Regions from separate parts of the Rhodobacter sp. 24-YEA-8 genome, predicted to be linked through region 1. Evidence: riboswitches for the same ligand, from Rfam matches in the RefSeq annotation. Region 1 holds a riboswitch; the other holds the start of a gene.

Region 1 (5,865 bases):
CTGGTCGGTATTTTCGATCATCAGCTGGATCGGCGTTCCGGTCGTCACCCCCTCGAACACCCCCGAAAGGATCTTCACCTCATCGGCCTCACGCCGCTGCGTGGTGAATTTCGACGTGCCGGGCTTCCGCAGATCCAGCCAGGGCTGGATATCACCCTCGGTCAGCCGCACGCCCGGAGGACAGCCATCCACCGTGCAGCCAAGCGCCGGGCCGTGGCTCTCGCCCCAGGTGGTGACGCGGAAGAGATGGCCGAAGGTGTTAAGGCTCATGACGGTGCTCCGTGCTGACAGGGCGGGCTGACACAGGCGGCATAGCGCCCGGCCGTCGCAGGTTACAACCTCATTCCACAAAAAAGTGAAGCACGGGGTTGAAATCGCATCGCCTGCCCCCATTTCACGACTGCGGGCCGGGCCCCTCTGGCGCTCAGGGCCAGTTTCTTTCGGGAAACGCCTGGCGTGATGTCGGACCGCATCGGGAAAACGCGCCCGATGGATTGCCCGGCTTTTTCCCGATCCGTTTCCACGGCTCAGATGACGGTCATTCCTTCCGGCGCCTTGTGTAAAGGGCTACAGTCGGATGGAGATCCTGCTGACACTATTTCTGGGCAAGCCGCTCTGGCTCTGGCTCACCTTCCTCGCAATCGTCTTCGTGCTGCTGGTTCTCGACCTTGGCATCCTGAACAAGGGCGACGCGGAAATCGGCGTCGCGAAAAGCCTGAAACTCTCGGCCTTTTACGTCACACTCGGCGTCCTTTTCGCGGGCTTCGTCTGGTGGCAGATCGGGCCCGAGGCCGCAGGCCTCTACCTCACCGCCTTTGTCGTCGAGAAATCGCTGGCGATGGACAATGTTTTCGTCATCGCGATGATCTTCGGCTTCTTCGCGATCCCCCGCAAATACCAGCACCGGGCGCTGTTCTGGGGCATCCTCGGCGTGATCGTGCTGCGCGGGCTGATGATCGGGTTTGGTGCGGCTCTGGTGCAGAACTACCACTGGGTGCTCTATATCTTTGCGGCTTTCCTGATCTTCACCGGCTTCAGAATGCTGCTGGCCAAAGATGACCACGACCCGGATATTGCCAATAACCCGCTGCTGAAATTCCTGCGCCGCCGCCTCAACGTCACCGATCAGCTCCACGGTCATGCCTTTACCGTGCGCCAACCCGACCCGAAAACCGGCAAGCTGAAACTCTTTGCCACGCCGCTCCTGCTGGCGCTGATCATGGTGGAAATCGCCGATGTGGTCTTCGCGGTCGATTCGGTCCCGGCGGTCTTCGCGATCACCTCTGACCCCTATATCGTCTTCACCTCGAATATCTTCGCGATCCTCGGGCTGCGCGCCCTCTACTTCGCCCTCGCCGCCATCCTGCACCGCTTCGCCTATCTGAAATATGCGCTGGCGATCCTTCTGATCTTCATCGGCTCCAAGGTCTTTGTCGCGGATCTCCTCGATCTCGAGAAATTCCCGGCCTCGGTCTCGCTCGGCGTCACCTTCGCGATCCTCGCCACCGGCGTGATCGTCTCGCTGTGGAAGACCCGCGGCCAGCCCGCTCATGTCACCCTCCCGGGCGAGCCGGGCGACGACCACCCTGCCCGCCACTGACCTCTGAAAGGGGCGCTCACCCCGCCCCTTTCATCTGTCCTTAAATATCCCGGGGGGAGAGGCGCTTTTGCGCCTCCGGGGGGCTGGCCCCCCGCCCCCGCCACCCCTTGCGCCGCACCGGCAATCCCCTATGCTCCACCCTACCTCGGGGTGCCCGTCACGGGCTGAGATGCGTCATGCGGACCCGTTGAACCTGAACCGGCTCATACCGGCGGAGGGAAGGTGCATCGGATCCCCCCTTGCGCATCGCCCCCGTCGCAACAGGAGGACCTCCATGCGCCCGATGCGCCCCTTCCTTGCGGCATGTCTCGCTTCCCTGCCCCTGGCAGCAGCGGCCGAGACGCCCGTGCTCACCGTCATGACCTATGACAGTTTCACTACCGAATGGGGCCCCGGCCCGGCGGTGGAAAAAGCGTTTGAAGAAGTCTGCGGCTGCGATCTGCGCTTTATCACCGGCGGCGACGGTGCGGCCCTGCTGGCCCGCCTCCAGCTTGAGGGCGCCGCCACCGAGGCGGATGTGGTCCTTGGTCTTGACAACAACCTGACCGCCCAGGCGCGCGCGACCGGACTTTTCGCCCCGCATGGAGAGACGGCCCCGAGCGGCCTGCCGGTCGCGTTTGAGGATGATCTTTTCCTGCCCTGGGACTGGGGCTGGTTCGCCTTTGTCTATGACCGCACGAAAACCGCGATGCCGCCTGAGGACTTTCGCGCCCTTGGCGACAGCGATCTGAAGATCGTGATCCAGGATCCGCGCTCCTCTACCCCGGGCCTTGGCCTGCTGATGTGGGTCAAGGCAGCATATGGTGACCGCGCTCCCGAGATCTGGGCCGGCCTTTCCGACAATATCCTGACCGTGACACCCGGCTGGTCCGAGGCTTACGGCCTCTTCCTCGAGGGCGAGGCAGATATGGTTCTCTCCTATACCACATCGCCCGCCTATCACCGTCTGGCCGAAAAAGATGACAGCAAGGACTGGGCCGAATTTGCCGAGGGCCATTATCTGCAGATCGAGGTTGCGGGCATTCTCGCCGCATCGAAACAGCCGGAACTTGCAAAGGATTTCATCGCCTTCACCCAGTCGCCGGCCTTCCAGTCGGTGATCCCCGAGACAAACTGGATGTATCCTGCGACCGAGATCGCGCTGCCCGAAGGGTTCGAGACCCATCGTCCGGCGAAATCGCTGCTGCTGACGGCCGATGAGGCGCTGGAGGCGCGGAGCCCCGCGCTGGCGGAATGGCAATCCTCGCTCGGGCAGTAATCCTTACCGCCGCGCTCCTGGTCACCGCGCCTCTGGCGGCGGTGGCCTTCAGGGCGGGCGGCCTGCGGCTCAGCATGCCCGACCTTGCGGCGCTGCGTTTTACCCTGTTGCAGGCCGGGCTTTCAGCGCTGATCTCGGTCGCGCTGGCGGTGCCGGTGGCCCGCGCACTGGCGCGGCGGCGCTTTCCCTTGCGGGGCCTTCTGATCACCCTGATGGGGGCGCCGTTCCTTCTGCCGGTGATCGTCGCGGTGATCGGTCTGATCACGGTTTTTGGCCGCTCGGGCTGGGTCAATAGCGGACTTGCCGCGCTCGGCCTGCCCGGGTTCAGCATTTACGGGTTGCATGGCGTGGTCATCGCGCATGTCTTCCTGAACCTGCCGCTGGCGGTGCGGATGATCCTTCAGTCCTGGCTTTCCGTGCCATCCGAGCGCTTCCGACTGGCGGCCTCGCTGGGCTTTGGCCCGCGCGACATCGCGCGACATATCGAGCGCCCGATGCTGATCTCGGTGCTGCCCGGTGCGCTGGCGACCGTTTTTGCGATCTGCCTGACCTCTTTCGCCGTGGCGCTGACGCTGGGCGGTGGCCCGCGGGCAACCACGCTCGAGCTGGCGATCTACCAGGCGATCCGGTTCGAATTCGATCTTGGCCATGCGGCGGGATTGTCGCTGATCCAGACCGGAATCGGCGCGCTGGCCGCCCTGCTGGCCTGGCGGCTTGCATCCGCGCCAGGTTTCGGCGCGGGCCTTGACCGGGCGCTGCCGCTGCTGGCCCCACCGGGCTGGCGGCGCCTTGCAGATGCGGTCTGGCTTTTGCTGGCGGCGGCTTTCCTCCTTCTGCCACTTCTCGCGCTGATCCTTCGCGGGCTGCCGGGGCTGGCGGAACTGCCGCCCAGCCTCTGGGGGGCCTCGCTGCGCTCGGTTCTGGTTGCCCTGATCTCAACCCTGGTGACGGTGGCGGCGGGGCTGGTCCTTGCGCTGGCGGTGGCCCGGAGCGGCGCGCGGGGGATGGAGCTGACCGCCGTGCTGCCGCTGGCGGCCTCGGGGCTGGTGCTCGGGACCGGGCTGTTCCTGATCGCACGGCCCTTTGCCTCGCCCGGGCAGCTGGCGCTGCCGGTGACGGTGCTGGTCAATGCGCTGATGGCGCTGCCCTTCGTCTACCGGCTGCTGATCACCGATGCCCGCGCGCTGGAGGCGGATTACGGCCGCCTTGCCGCCTCGCTGGATCTGAGCGGGCTGGCGCGGCTGCGTTATCTGACTTTGCCCCGGCTGGCGCGCCCGCTGGGCTTTGCTGCCGGGGTGGCGGCGGCTTTGTCGATGGGCGATCTGGGCGTGATCGCGCTTTTCGCCAGTGGCCAGGAGGCGACATTGCCGCTTCTGGTGCAGCAGCTGATGGGCGCCTACCGGACCGAGGCGGCGGCAGCGGCGGCGCTGGTGCTGATCACGCTCAGCTTCGGGCTGTTCTGGATTTTCGATGCGGGAGGGCGGCATGTTCAGGCTCGATAACCTGGTTCTGGAGCAGGACGGTTTCCGGCTGTCTGCGGACTGGCAGGCAGAGCCGGGGGCGAAGATCGCAGTGATCGGGCCTTCGGGGGCAGGGAAAAGCTCGCTTCTGGCGGCGATTGCCGGCTTCTATGCGCCGGCCTCGGGCCGGATCTGGCTCGATGGGCGCGATCTGACCGGACTGCCGCCGGGGGAGCGGCCGCTCTCGATCCTGTTTCAGGATCAGAACCTGTTTCCGCATCTGAGCGTGGCGCAAAATCTCGGACTCGGGATCCGGCCGGATCTGCGTCTGGCTCCACCGGATCACGCACGGGTGGCGGAGGCGCTGGAACGGGTCGGACTGGCGGGGCTTGGCGCGCGCAAACCGGCGCAGCTATCGGGCGGTCAGGCGAGCCGGGCGGCGCTGGCGCGGGTGCTTCTTCGCGCGCGACCGCTTTTGCTGCTGGACGAGCCCTTTGCCGCGCTTGGACCGGCTTTGAAGAGCGAGATGCTGGCTTTGCTGACCGAGGTTGCCGGAGAGACCGGTGCCACCGTGCTGATGGTGACGCATGAGCCCCGCGACGCCTTGGATTTTGCCGGGCAGACGGTGCTGGTGGCAAATGGCACAGCGGCGCCGCCGGTTGCGACGGGGCCCTTGCTGGCCGATCCGCCACCCGCCCTGGCGGCCTATCTTGGGCTGAAGAGCTAAAAGGAAAAGCCCCGCCTGAGGGGCGGGGCTTTAAACCTGTTCTTTTCGGAACCTCCCCTGCCCTCAGGCAGTGAATTCCTTGCCTTTGACGCGCGCCCAGATCTTCTTGTTGGTCAGATAGAGGAGCGCCGAAAGAAGGATCAGGAAGGTCACCGCGACGAAGCCCGCTTTCTTGCGGTCCATCATCTTGGGCTCTGCCGACCACATCAGATAGGCCGAAACATCCATCGACATCGCGTCGATGCTTGCGGGGCTGCCATCTTCAAAAGTGATCTGATCTTCGGTCAGCGGCGGCGGCATGGCGATCCAGCCGCCGGGGAAGGCGTGGTTTTCGTAGAAGGTCGTGCCGGCTTCTTCCTTGGTCTCGCCGGTATAGCCGGTGAGGATCGCATGGATATATTCCGGGCCGCCGATACCGCGCAGGAGCTGGTTGATCCCGGTGCCTTCCGGCCCGTGGAACCCCGCGCGGGCCTTGGCCATCAGCGAGAGATCCGGACCCATACCTTCGCCCGAACGCGCCGGGAAGTTGTCGGTCCATTCGCGCGGACGGGTGGTGCCATCGGGCAGGTCGATCTCTTCGAGGCCCGCGGCATAGGCGCGGACCTGATCAGCCGGGAGATGCGGGCCGCCATCATCTGCAAGGCTGCGGATCGGAACGAATTTCGCCCCGTGGCAGGCCGAGCAGACTTCGGTGAAGACCTGGAGACCGCGCTGCAGCTGCAACTGGTCATAGGTGCCGAACGGGCCTTCAAACGAGAAGTCCACGTCCTCGATATGGCCGGCATCGCCAGCTGCCAGCGCTGCGCCCGTCAGGGCGAGC
Region 2 (5,865 bases), 1.9 Mb from region 1:
GCATCAGCGCGCTTTCAACAGCAGTTCCGTAGAATACCGGCATCTCAGCCCCCCTGCATGGCGGCGAGCACTTCGACACGGTCGCCCTCTTGTATTTCTGTTTCCAGCCGCGCGACTTTGGCGATGAAGACCTCATTCACCGCAGTCGCCACGGCTACGCCAAAGCCCTGTTCCTCAAGCAAAGCCGCCAGGGTGCGCGCCCCGGTCAGCCTTGCCTCTCCATTCACGAAAACTCTCATGTCCTCACCTCATCCATGAACTCGGGCTGTGCGCCGGTCTCGAGATGTTCCGCCACCATCCGCGCGCAGGCGGGCGAGAGGAGGAATCCGTGGCGGTAGAGACCATTGGCAAAGATTACATCGCCCCGCCGCCGGATCCGGGGCAGATTGTCGGGGAAAGCGGGGCGCGCATCGGCCCCGGTCGCGACCAGCTCGGCCTCGCCAAAACCGGGATGGATCGTCCAGGCCGCCGCCATCAGCTCCATCATCGACCGCAGCGTCACCTGGCCACGCCAGCCGCTTTCGATCATCGTGGCGCCCAGCATGAAATGCCCGTCGCCGCGCGGCACGATGTAAAGCGGGATGCGGGGATGCAGGAGGCGGACCGGGCGCGAAAGGCTCACGCCCTCGCAGCGGATCAACAGCATCTCACCGCGCACACCACGCAGGTCACTGAGACTGTCGCGCGCCGCGAGCCCCCGGCAGTCGATGGTCAGCGGCGCCTCTGACGGCTCGGGCGTCACCACGATCCCCCGGGCCGCGAGACGGCGGGCCAGTTCGCCAAGCGCCGCGCGCGGGGCCAGATGTGCTTCGGTTCTGAAGCAGAGCCCCTCGCGGAATCGGCCTTCCAGATCGGGTTCAAGCTGTGCGATCTCATCACCGCCAATGGTCTGATGTCCTTTGGTCAGCCGCGCAAAGCGCGCCAGATCGCCCCGGTCACGCGGATCGGCCAGAACCAGCGTCCCGGCCCCGGTGACCAGCCCGGTATGGGATTGCCACCAGGCGGCCGCGCCGGCCCCCAGCCGTTCGACCGGTTCCTCTGCCGATTCCGCCTCGCAATATGGCGCCAGCATACCGCCGGCCCACCAGGAACAGGCCTGCGGCCCGGGGCCTCCGGCAGGGTCCGAGATCGTGACCTCATGGCCGCGCGCCGTAAGTTCACTGGCCATCACAAGGCCCATGACACCGGCCCCGAGAATATGGACGCTGCTCATGATTGCGGCCAGAGCGCGTGGAAATGATGCACCGGCCCATGGCCGGATCCGACCTGCAGCGCATCCGCTGCCCGGATCGCCCCCTGGAGCCAGCGATGCGCCCGCGCCACCGCATCGGGGATTGTCATCCCCTGCGCCAGCCCTGCCGCAATCGCTGCGGCATAGCTGCACCCGGTGCCATGGGTATTTTTGGTCTGCTGGCGTTCTGCCGTGAAAACATGGGGTTCAGGGCCGATCAGCAGGTCGCGGCATTCTGCCCCCCCGGCATGACCGCCTTTCATCAACACCCAGGCCGGCCCAAGCGACAGGAGCGCGCGCCCCTGTATTTCCTGCACCCCATGGCTGCTGGCCTGGCTTTCGCCCAGAAGATCGGCCGCTTCGGGCAGGTTCGGGGTCAAAACCGTCGCAAGCGGCAAAAGCTCCTCGCGTAGCGCCGCGACTGCCTCGGCCGCGAGCAGCCGGTCGCCGGATTTCGCCACCATCACCGGATCAACCACCAGGGCCAGATTACGCCCCTTCAGCGCCGCCGCTACGGTCGAGACCAGTTCCGGATCGCCCAGCATCCCGATCTTCACCGCGCCCACGGCAAGATCATCGAACACCGCATCAAGCTGCGCCCGGACCATCTGCACCGGCAGGGCCATCACCGCTGTCACCGAGCGGGTGTTCTGCGCCGTGATCGCGGTGATCACGCTGGCCCCGTAAACGCGCATCGCCGCGAAACTTTTGAGATCGGCCTGGATCCCTGCGCCGCCGCCGGAATCAGACCCCGCTATGGTCAAAGCTATCGCCGTCATCATGCCCCCAATGACCGGCGAAAAGATTTGGGGAGACTGGCGTCCGGGCAAGCCGCAACGGGCCGCCAGAGACACGATCAGACCACCCGTTCCCTCCGCCGGTATGAACCGGATCAGGTTCGATGGGTTAGCCTTGCGGCCTCTCAGCCCCGGTTTCCCGGGACACCCCAACGAGTAAGTTGCCCAATCGTTAAGCGGAGCATTTTCGTTTGGCAACCGGCAAAATCCCGCTTTCAGCGCGAATGAGGCTGCTTACAGGGCCGCTGTCTGTTCCGCTTTGCGACATGTCGCAAACAGACAATCCCGGCCGCCGCACTGTGATCAATTCAGCCTCGCAAGGTGCCGCTGGCGACAGCGGAGAATTGGGAAGCCGGTGCGGTCCCGCAAGGGGTCAAAGCCGGCGCTGCCCCCGCAACGGTAGAGGCTGAGAGGCGCGACAAGGACCACTGGGCGGAGGAGCCCGGGAAGGTGTCGCGACCAGGGTTGAAAAGACCGCTCGCCAAGCCCGGAAACCAGCCTTGCACGAGATGTCGAGCCGCGGTGGGCGGCGAAGCGGCAACAGGCTCGCGGGTCCATCCCCGCGCGGGCCCTTCGCCGCCTGTTGTCCATCGCACGTCAAACCTGCCCGCGCAGCGCGCGCGGGCTAACGCGAAGGACAGCGAATGCTGAGCCAGTCCGAGACCCTTTCCCGCCTTCTGGCACGCCAGAGCGGCTATGCCTTAGAGCGCGATTTATATTGCGATCCCGGGGTGTTGGAGGCTGATCTTCAACATCTGTGGTATCGCGAATGGCTCTTTGCCATTCCGGGCTGCGAGCTGGAGAAACCCGGCGCCTTTGCCACGCTTCAGGTCGGCGCCTATCCGGTGGTGATCATCAAAGGCAAAGACAATCGCATCCGCGCTTTCCACAATGTCTGCCGCCATCGCGGTCAGCGGCTTTGCGCGAAGACCAATGGCTCGACGACGAACCTTGTCTGCCCCTATCACCAATGGACCTATGACCTCGAAGGCAAGCTCATTTTCGCCCGCGATATGGGCGAGGATTTCGACCCTTCGAAATTCGGGCTGAAGAAGGTGCACTGTGTCGATCTTGGCGGCATGGTCTTCATCTGTCTCGCCGATGTGCCCCCTTCCATTTCCGACCTCGCGCCGAAGCTGATGTCGTATCTGGCCCCCTCGGGGCTCGCGGATGCAAAGGTCGCTTTCAGCTCTACCATCGTCGAAAACGGCAACTGGAAGCTGGTGATCGAGAACAACCGCGAATGCTATCATTGCGGCGGCGCGCACCCGTCTTTGTGCCGGACCTATTCCGACAACCCGCGCATGACGGCAATGGAGGGACCCGATTCGGCCTCGCCCGACATCATCGAACACTGGAAACGCTGCGAGGCGGCCGGCCTGCCCTCGCGCTTCACCAACCATCCGCAGATGCAATGGCGGCTCGCCCGCATCCCGCTGCTCAACGGCGCCGAAAGCTATACGATGTCGACAAAGGCGGCGGTGGCGAAACGCATGGGCACCATGCCCTTCAACGATGCCGGCAGCCTTCTGTTCTTCCACTACCCGAACAGCTGGAACCATTTCCTTGGCGATCACGCCATCGTCTTCCGCATCCTGCCGATCAGCCCGACCGAGACGCAAGTGACCACCAACTGGCTGGTCCATAAGGATGCGGTCGAGGGCGTCGATTATGATCTCGAAACCCTGACCCGTGTCTGGCTCAACACCAATGACGAAGACCGCCAGGTGGTCGAAGAAAACCAGAAGGGCATTCTCTCGCCCGCCTATGAACCAGGGCCCTATTCCCCGATCCAGGAAGAAGGGGTGATGCAGTTCGTGGACTGGTATGCGGGCATCATGACGCAACGCCTTGGCCCTGTTTCCGGCACAGGCCCGGCACTGGCGGCGGAATAAATCATGGGAAGGCAACAGCTTAACTGGTCCGCGAAACCCTGGGATGATGCGGAGCATCTTGAATGCGCCATGGTCGTGCCCGAGACGCCGGATACTGCCACCTTCACCTTCCGCGCGCCCTCGGGCGCCTGGTTTGACTATCAGCCGGGCCAGTTCGTGACGCTCGACCTGCCGGTTGATCCGAAAAAGGGCGCGAAGGGCAATGTGCAGCGCACCTATACGATCTCGTCTTCGCCGTCGCGGCCGCTGTCGATCTCGGTCACGGTGAAAGCCCAGGCGACATCCATCGGCACGCGCTGGATGCTCGATCACCTGAAGCCGGGGATGAAGATCAAAGCTTACGGCCCGGCGGGGATTTTCAGCTCGCACCGGCATCCGGCAAAGAAATACCTCTTTATCTCGGCGGGATCAGGCATCACGCCGATGATGTCGATGACGACCTGGGCCTGGGATTCGGGCGAGATGCCCGACATCACCTTCGTCCATGCCGCGAAACGCCCGTCAGAGATCCTGCTGAAGAAACGGCTGGAAGGCTTTGCCGACCGCGTGCCGGGGCTGAAACTCCGGTTCACGGTTGAAGAGCCAGACCCGTTCCAGACCTGGTCCGGCTATCAGGGGCGCCTGTCGCAGATCATGCTGGGCCTGATGGCGCCGGATTATCTGGAGCGCGAGGTCTTCTGCTGCGGGCCGGAGCCCTTCATGCAGGCGGTGCGCGACATGCTGGTCTCGCTTGGCTTCGATATGGAACATTACCATCAGGAGAGCTTTGGCGCCCCGGTAAGTTCCGAAGCCGAGGCGCCGGTGATCGAAGATGTGATCCCGGATGCGGATGCCGGCGCGCAGATCACCTTTGCGGCGTCGAACGTCACCGCGCGCTGCTCCGAGACCGATACGGTGCTGGCCGTCGCGAAACGCTCGGGGCTCAATATCCCCTCGGGCTGCACCTTTGGCCTTTGCGGCACCTGCAAGGTGAAGAAAACCGCAGGTGATGTGCATATGGTCCATAATGGCGGCATCTCGGATGACGAGATTGCCGAGGGCTGGATCCTCGCCTGTTGCTCGAACCCGATGGGCAAGATCACGGTTGAGGTCTGAGAGCGGCGCGGCCTGACAGAAATCCTGACAGAAATGACGCATCGGCAGCCTTGCCGGTGCGTCTGAGACAGCTACTCTCCCCGCCGGGCACCGCGCGCAGATATGGGAGAACACCGATGACAAAACCGATCCTGATGGACAGAGCCGCGCTGAACGACTTTGTCACCCGCGATTTCGGCCAGGTGGCGGCGGATTTCACCGTCGATGCGGTGACAGATCAGGGCATAAGGCTGCGGCTGCAAGTGGCCGAACGCCATCTGCGCCCGGGCGGCACCGTATCCGGCCCCACGATGTTCGCCCTTGCCGATGTGGCAGTCTACCTTGCCATCCTGTCGAGGATCGGGCCGGTGGCGCTTGCGGTCACCACGGGATGTTCCATCGATTTCATGCGCAAGCCAGCCGCCGGGCGCGGGCTTTACTGCGATGTGCGGCTTTTGAAACTTGGCCGTGTGCTGGCGGTGGCCGATGCGCTGATCTTCTCGGACGGGGTCGAGGATCCGGTGGCTCGGGCGAATATGACCTATTCCATCCCGCCTGCCCCGGCTGCCTGAAACACCGCGAACCAGGACCTGCCACTCGGGACCTTCGAATCAATTTGATGACGGCCCGGCGGGCGCGACCGGCAGCTGCAGTGCCTTCCCCTGGGTCAACCGGCTTATCCCCAGAGATGTGCACCATTCTGTCCACGAAGCGGCCCGACCAGGGGGCGCCCCTGCTCCTGGATATTGTGCAAGGCGAAATATTGCGCAGCCCGGCTCTGTGGGTTTAGGGGCACACATTTCCGCCATGCGCCCACGGCAAAGCAACGATTTCCTCTGATTTCAGCAGCTTTTCAACTCTGAGTCGT

The links. A riboswitch is a leader RNA that binds a small molecule or an ion and turns the genes downstream of it on or off. The one in region 1 is predicted to bind thiamine pyrophosphate.
Region 2: it holds a riboswitch for thiamine pyrophosphate, as region 1 does, so the genes downstream of both, thiD (bifunctional hydroxymethylpyrimidine kinase/phosphomethylpyrimidine kinase) here and thiB (thiamine ABC transporter substrate binding subunit) in region 1, are expected to answer to the same signal.

What each region holds. Positions count from the first base shown of each region.
Region 1 is NZ_FNSK01000001.1:2,798,183-2,804,047, forward strand. Features, by position in the region: gene aroC (chorismate synthase) at 1-270, opposite strand, end outside; gene BLW25_RS13595 (TerC family protein) at 578-1,600, shown strand; TPP riboswitch at 1,737-1,837, shown strand; gene thiB (thiamine ABC transporter substrate binding subunit) at 1,884-2,858, shown strand; gene BLW25_RS13605 (thiamine/thiamine pyrophosphate ABC transporter permease ThiP) at 2,834-4,360, shown strand; gene BLW25_RS13610 (thiamine ABC transporter ATP-binding protein) at 4,344-5,045, shown strand; gene BLW25_RS13615 (cytochrome c1) at 5,109-5,865, opposite strand, start outside.
Region 2 is NZ_FNSK01000001.1:925,022-930,886, reverse strand. Features, by position in the region: gene BLW25_RS04675 (thiazole synthase) at 1-43, opposite strand, end outside; gene thiS (sulfur carrier protein ThiS) at 45-239, opposite strand; gene BLW25_RS04665 (FAD-dependent oxidoreductase) at 236-1,213, opposite strand; gene thiD (bifunctional hydroxymethylpyrimidine kinase/phosphomethylpyrimidine kinase) at 1,210-2,010, opposite strand; TPP riboswitch at 2,084-2,190, opposite strand; cobalamin riboswitch at 2,331-2,546, shown strand; gene BLW25_RS04655 (aromatic ring-hydroxylating oxygenase subunit alpha) at 2,673-3,923, shown strand; gene BLW25_RS04650 (FAD-binding oxidoreductase) at 3,927-5,018, shown strand; gene BLW25_RS04645 (PaaI family thioesterase) at 5,135-5,569, shown strand.